DNA from 2 places in the Pseudoalteromonas sp. T1lg122 genome. Region 2 is predicted to be linked to the other one. Evidence: predicted binding sites of a transcription regulator. Region 2 holds the regulator's gene; the other holds the start of a gene.

Region 1 (3,426 bases), on a different contig from region 2:
CGTGGTGGCTCAATACCATTTGTTGCGTTAGAGATTTGTGATGATGTTTCTGAAGGCATAAGGGCAGATAGCGTTGAGTTACGCATACCGTGCTCTTGAATGCTTGCACGTAATGAATCCCAATCTAAGTGAAGTGGTTCATTACAGAACTGATCTAGGTCACGTTTGTAAGTATCTGTTGGCATAATGCCTTGAGAATACGTTGTCTCGTTAAATTTAGGACACGCACCGCGCTCTTTTGCTAACTCATTTGATGCTTTCATTAGATAATATTGAATTGCTTCAAATGTTTTGTGAGTTAGCGCGTTTGCGCTGCCATCTGAGTAACGCTTACCATTCTTCGCTAAGTAGTAAGCAAAGTTGATAACACCAATACCTAGCGTACGACGACCCATTGTTGCGTTTTTAGCCGCAGGAACTGGGTAGTCTTGGAAATCAAGTAAGTTATCAAGGGCACGAACAGCAAGTTCAGCAAGCTCTTCTAATTCATCTAATGACTCAATAGCACCTAAGTTAAACGCTGAAAGCGTACATAGTGCAATTTCACCTTCTTCATCCATTACATTGCTTAGCGGCTTAGTCGGTAATGCAATCTCTAAACATAAGTTAGATTGACGAATTGGCGCCACAGTCGAGATGAACGGGCTGTGCGTATTACAGTGGTCAACGTTTTGTAAGTAGATACGACCTGTGCTCGCACGCTCTTGTGCGAACATTGAGAATAACTCAATCGCTTTAATACGCTTTTTACGAATAGACTCATCTTGTTCGTACTTAACATATAGCTCATCAAATTTGGCTTGATCTTCAAAGAACGCATCGTATAAACCCGGTACATCTGACGGGCTAAATAATGTGATGTAATCGTCTTTGATTAAACGGCTATACATTAATTTGTTGAACTGTACACCGTAGTCAAGGTGACGAACACGGTTGTCTTCAACACCACGGTTATTCTTAAGCACAAGTAAGTTTTCAACTTCTAAGTGCCATAGTGGGTAGAATAGGGTTGCTGCGCCGCCACGTACACCACCTTGAGAACAGCTTTTAACTGCTGTTTGGAAGTGTTTATAAAACGGGATACAGCCAGTGTGGTACGCTTCGCCGTTACGAATTGGGCTACCTAGCGCACGAATGCGACCGGCATTGATACCAATACCTGCACGTTGTGAAACATACTTAACAATCGCAGACGATGTTGCATTGATAGAATCTAGGCTATCACCACATTCAATTAATACACATGAACTGAACTGACGTGTTGGTGTACGCACACCTGCCATAATTGGTGTTGGTAATGAAATCTTGAATGTCGATACTGCATCGTAAAAACGCTTGATGTAATCAAGACGTGTCTCTTTTGGATAATCAGAGAATAAGCTTGCAGCCACTAAGATATATAAAAACTGTGCACTTTCGTAAATTTCGCCAGTAACACGGTTTTGAACTAAATACTTACCTTCAAGTTGCTTAACAGCAGCGTAGCTGAAGTTTAAGTCACGGTTGTGATCGATGTAAGCATCTAACTCGTCAATTTCTTGCTCGGTATAATCAACTAATAGGTGTTGATCATAACGCTTGTCTTCAACTAATTTCGTGATGTGATCGTATAAGCGTGGTGGCTCAAATTGGCCATATGCTTTTTTACGTAAATGGAATACAGCTAAGCGAGCAGCAAGGTACTGGTAATCAGGCGTATCTTTAGAGATCTGATCAGCTGCAGCTTTGATGATAGTTTCATGAATGTCGTCGGTGCGAATGCCGTCATAAAATTGAATATGAGATTTTAATTCAACTTGTGAGACAGACACATTATCAAGACCTTCTGCGGCCCAAGCGATCACGCGATGGATCTTATCTAGATCAAGTGACTCTTTACGGCCGTCACGTTTGCTTACAGATAGCTGTTGGTTCATAGTTTTGCCTGTATTCCTTGGGAAATTATAGTTGTAAAGACAAAGGTATTCTTTATGTAATTATTATTATTAAACACCAGAGAACTAATTGAATAACATTTAGCCACAATATCTGGTGTTGTTTAAATTGCAGATCACAAGATAGTGTGGTCTGCGCTGTTTTGCAAGGGATAGAATTGCCCCATTTTGTGGATAACTATTGGATAAACGCTTTGTGTTAGTAACCATTAACCTTTGAACATTCATAGACGACGAAATTTGTAGAAATCAACAAAAGATCCAGAAAATTTACCGTAATTAAAAATAAATTTTGACTGTTTTTTTTATCATCAAAGAATGTTCAAAAGTAAATCAGATCACAATATATGGTGTTTTAGATATTAAATAACACTATATATGGTTAAAGCCATCAATTGGCGAGTGCCAATTAAAATCCGCTTGCCAGCCAAGCGCAGCGTCTAGACTGGGTATGTAACCCCATAACGCCGTGGCGCTGTACATATTCGCAGCCTTTGCCGCTTGAATATCACGCTCAGCATCACCGATATATAAACAACGGCTCGGATCAACCTCTAAGATTTCAGCGGTATGGAGAAGTGGATCCGGCGATGGTTTTGCCACAGCTAATGTATCACCACTGACAACAGCCTGGGCATTACTTAATGACGGGATTGCTTGCACTAAAGGTTCAGTTAAAAAGCCGGGCTTATTGGTCATAATGCCCCACTTAATATTGTTTTGTTTAAGCGCAATTAAAAGCTGCTCGATGCCAGTGAAGCATTTACTGTGTACAGCGATATCTTCGGCATAGTAATCCAGAAGCTGTTGGCGTAAAGCAAGTTGTTCAAGTTCAGGCCATTTATCACCAAAGCCGGCTTCTAATAATGCATTAGCGCCATTAGATGCAGCAGGGCGGTATATATGTTCAGCAACAGGGGCCACATTGGCATCTGCTAACACACGGTTTAATGCGCCACCTAAATCATCTGCGGTATCGAGTAGTGTGCCATCTAAATCAAAAATAAAGGCATCAAAATCGATAGAGGGTGTTTGCACACCACTCATTAGGCTAGTTTCTCAAAGTGCAGGATGTAATTAACACTTACATCATCATTTAAGCTGTATTGCTTTGAAAATGGGTTGTAGTTAAGGCCAGTACTGGCTCTTACTTTTAGACCCGCTTCTTCAGCCCACGCAATAAGTTGTGCAGGTTTGATAAACTTTTTGTGGTCATGGGTACCTTCAGGCACCATTTTTAATAGCTTTTCAGCACCTACGATGGCAAACAAATAAGCTTTTGGTGTTTTATTTAGTGTTGAGAAAAACACATCGGCGCCCGGTTTAGCAAGCTCAGCGACAGCGCGGATAATAGAAGCTGGATCTGGAACATGCTCAAGCATTTCCATACAGGTCACAACATCAAAGCGAGCAGGGTGCTCAGCAGCAAACTGTTCTGCAGGTACCTTTATATAGTCAACAGGCACGCCTGTTTCTAAACTATGTAATTTAG
Region 2 (3,426 bases):
CTAATGTGATACAACTGATGCCGAGAAAAAAGTATCCGTAGGGGACTAATTCGTATATTGGTTTAGCTAACATGAACTTATACCATCCTTGATATTGACCAGTCCTATAAGCTTAGTTTGCCCCTATAAAAACGCAATGTAACAGGGCTATTTTTTGTTGAAATAACATTTCAAAAAGCTATGAAATGTTTTAAATTCATAAATTTTTATTATGTATCAATAAAAAAATATCATTATTAAAACACTGTGAAATAAATTCAATCCCTGTTTAAATATGTTCATCTTTACAAGATAGGCAAAAGTGCGTTTTAAGCGTACAATACAGCCTTCAAAAAAACACCATACACGTTGCCTTAGGAGACCCCATGTTAGAACGTAGCATGAATATTTCGGATTTCGATCCAGAGTTATTTGCAGCCATCACTAAAGAGACGGCTCGTCAAGAAGAGCACATCGAACTGATCGCGTCTGAAAACTACTGTAGCCCACGCGTACTTGAAGCGCAGGGTTCTCAGCTTACCAACAAATACGCTGAAGGTTACCCAGGCAAACGTTACTATGGCGGTTGTGAGCATGTTGACGTTGTTGAACAACTAGCTATTGACCGTGCAAACGAGTTATTCGGCACTGACTACGCTAACGTTCAACCACATGCGGGCTCACAAGCAAACGCAGCTGTTTTCCAAGCACTTCTTCAGCCACATGATACAGTACTAGGTATGAGCTTAGCTCATGGTGGTCACTTAACTCACGGTTCACACGTTAACTTTTCTGGTAAAACGTACAATGCAATTCAATACGGTCTAAATGAAGAAACAGGCGAAATTGATTACGCTCAAGTTGAAGCACTTGCATTAGAGCATAAGCCAAAAATGATCATCGCTGGTTTCTCTGCATATTCAGGCGTTGTTGACTGGGCTAAATTCCGTGAAATCGCTGATAAAGTAGGTGCATACTTATTCGTAGATATGGCTCACGTTGCTGGTCTTATCGCGGCTGGTGTATACCCAAGCCCAATCCCTCACGCACACGTTGTTACAACAACAACTCACAAAACATTAGCGGGTCCTCGTGGCGGTCTAATCGTTTCTGCATGTGGTGATGAAGAGATCTACAAAAAGCTAAACAGCGCTGTATTCCCTGGCGGTCAAGGTGGTCCTTTATGCCACATCATCGCTGCTAAAGCGGTTGCTTTCAAAGAAGCATTACAACCAGAATTCAAAGCGTACCAAGCACAAGTAGTTAAGAACGCACAAGCGATGGTTGAAGTACTACAAGAGCGTGGCTACAAAGTTGTTTCTGGTAAAACAGACAACCACTTATTCCTTCTTGACCTAATCGATAAAGATATCACAGGTAAAGATGCTGACGCTGCACTAGGTAACGCAAACATCACAGTTAACAAAAACTCAGTACCAAACGACCCTCGTTCACCGTTCGTAACGTCTGGTCTTCGTATTGGTTCTCCGGCTATTACTCGCCGTGGTTTCAAAGAAGCTGAGTCAAAAGAGCTTGCTGGCTGGATCTGTGACGTACTAGACAACATCAACGATGAGTCTGTACAAGCAGAAGTAAAAGAGAAAGTTAAAGCTATCTGTAAAAAATTACCAGTTTACGCTTAATTACTGGTTAAACCGTAATTAAGATAACAATAGCGTTGTTTTTTGCTATTATAAAGGCCGCTTATAAAGCGGCCTTTTTTTGTTTTTTATAAACGGAAGTTGAACCCTATGCATTGCCCTTTTTGCACAGCAAAAGATACCAAAGTAATTGATTCTCGACTTGTTGGCGGTGGTCATCAAGTGAGACGTCGACGTGAATGTAACGAATGCCATGAGCGCTTTACCACCTTTGAAGGCGCTGAACTTGTGATGCCTAGAGTCATCAAGCAAGATGGTAGCCGCGAACCATTCAATGAAGACAAGTTACTGAATGGCTTGCATCGCGCTTTAGAGAAACGCCCAGTCAGCACTGAGCAGGTCGACGAAGTCGTTAACATCATTAAATCTCAACTTCGTGCCACGGGTGAACGTGAAATCTCTAGCCATTTGATTGGTGAGTGCATCATGGAATCTCTGAAGAAACTCGACAAAGTGGCCTACGTACGCTTTGCTTCGGTTTATCGTTCATTTGAAGATATTCGCGAGTTTGGTGAAGAAATCGCTCGTTTAGGTGATTAATCATGTCATTTACAGAGCTTGATATTGCTTATATGGCGCGTGCCATTGAGCTTGCTAAACACGGCCGTTTTACTACGACGCCAAATCCTAATGTTGGCTGTGTTTTGGTTAAAGATGGCGAAATAGTCGGTGAAGGGTTTCATCAATTAGCAGGGCAGGGCCATGCTGAAGTGAATGCCTTGGCTGTAGCTGGCGACAAAGCGAAAGGTGCTACTGCCTATGTCACTTTAGAGCCTTGTAGTCATTATGGACGAACTCCGCCTTGTGCCGAAGGTTTAAAAGCTGCGGGTGTTAGCAAGGTGATTGCTGCTATGGTTGACCCAAACCCTGCTGTGAGTGGTCGTGGCCTACAGATTTTAGCCGATGCTGGCATTGAGGTGGCATCTGGTTTACTTGAGCAACAAGCGCGGGATTTAAACAAAGGCTTTTTAAAGCGAATGGAAACAGGGTTGCCATATGTAACCTGTAAAATGGCGTGCAGTTTAGATGGTAAAACCGCACTCAATAATGGCCAAAGTAAATGGATAACAGGTCCTAAAGCGCGCCAAGACGTGCAAGCATTTCGTGCGCAAAGCTGTGCTATCTTGACCGGTGCAGACACCGTTATTAGCGATAATGCCAAACTTAATGTCCGTGTTGATGAGTTGCCATTTAGCATGCCGACCTCGTTGCCTTTACACCAACCTACCCGAATCATTATTGACTCACAAAATAGGTTAACGCCTGAGCTTGCGTTATTCAGCATCGAGAGCCCGGTGATAATTTTTACCACGTCGCTTGATAATCAAACTAAGTGGCCTCACTTTGTTAAACACGAAGTAGTGCCAGCAGTTAATAATAAAGTTGATTTATCGGCGGTTTTAAAGCGTCTTGCTGAACTACAATTTAATCACGTTTGGCTCGAAGCAGGTGCGACCCTCGCTGGCGTGTTTGCTGAGCAAGATTTAATTGACGAATACATTGTTTATATTGCCCCTAAGTTAATAGGTGATATGGGCAAAAGCTTACTAAACTTTGCAGAAGTCACCATGATGAGTGATATCACTGCACTGACCTTTACTGATACAGTGATGATTGGTGACGACATCCGCCTAACAGCGGTAAAAGCAAAGCAAGCCACACACATTGAAAATAAAGAGTAGCACTATGTTTACTGGAATTATTGAAGCAACAGGTAAAATTGTTGAACTAACACAAAAGCAAGGTGATCTAGCTATTCGTATTCAAAGCGCTAATTTGGATATGA

The links. Region 2 encodes NrdR, which represses ribonucleotide reductase genes. Its sites were predicted from a motif close to AAACACNANATNTNGTGTTT; they were not measured.
Region 1: the regulator NrdR is predicted to act here: its motif matches at 2,018-2,037, upstream of nrdA (class 1a ribonucleoside-diphosphate reductase subunit alpha).

Annotation. Positions count from the first base shown of each region.
Region 1 is NZ_PQCG01000007.1:341,796-345,221, forward strand. Features, by position in the region: gene nrdA (class 1a ribonucleoside-diphosphate reductase subunit alpha) at 1-1,916, opposite strand, end outside; gene C2M33_RS06940 (HAD family hydrolase) at 2,307-2,981, opposite strand; gene ubiG (bifunctional 2-polyprenyl-6-hydroxyphenol methylase/3-demethylubiquinol 3-O-methyltransferase UbiG) at 2,981-3,426, opposite strand, start outside.
Region 2 is NZ_PQCG01000031.1:364,038-367,463, forward strand. Features, by position in the region: gene C2M33_RS12455 (hypothetical protein) at 1-73, opposite strand, end outside; gene glyA (serine hydroxymethyltransferase) at 366-1,622, shown strand; gene nrdR (transcriptional regulator NrdR) at 1,731-2,180, shown strand; gene ribD (bifunctional diaminohydroxyphosphoribosylaminopyrimidine deaminase/5-amino-6-(5-phosphoribosylamino)uracil reductase RibD) at 2,183-3,322, shown strand; gene C2M33_RS12475 (riboflavin synthase) at 3,327-3,426, shown strand, end outside.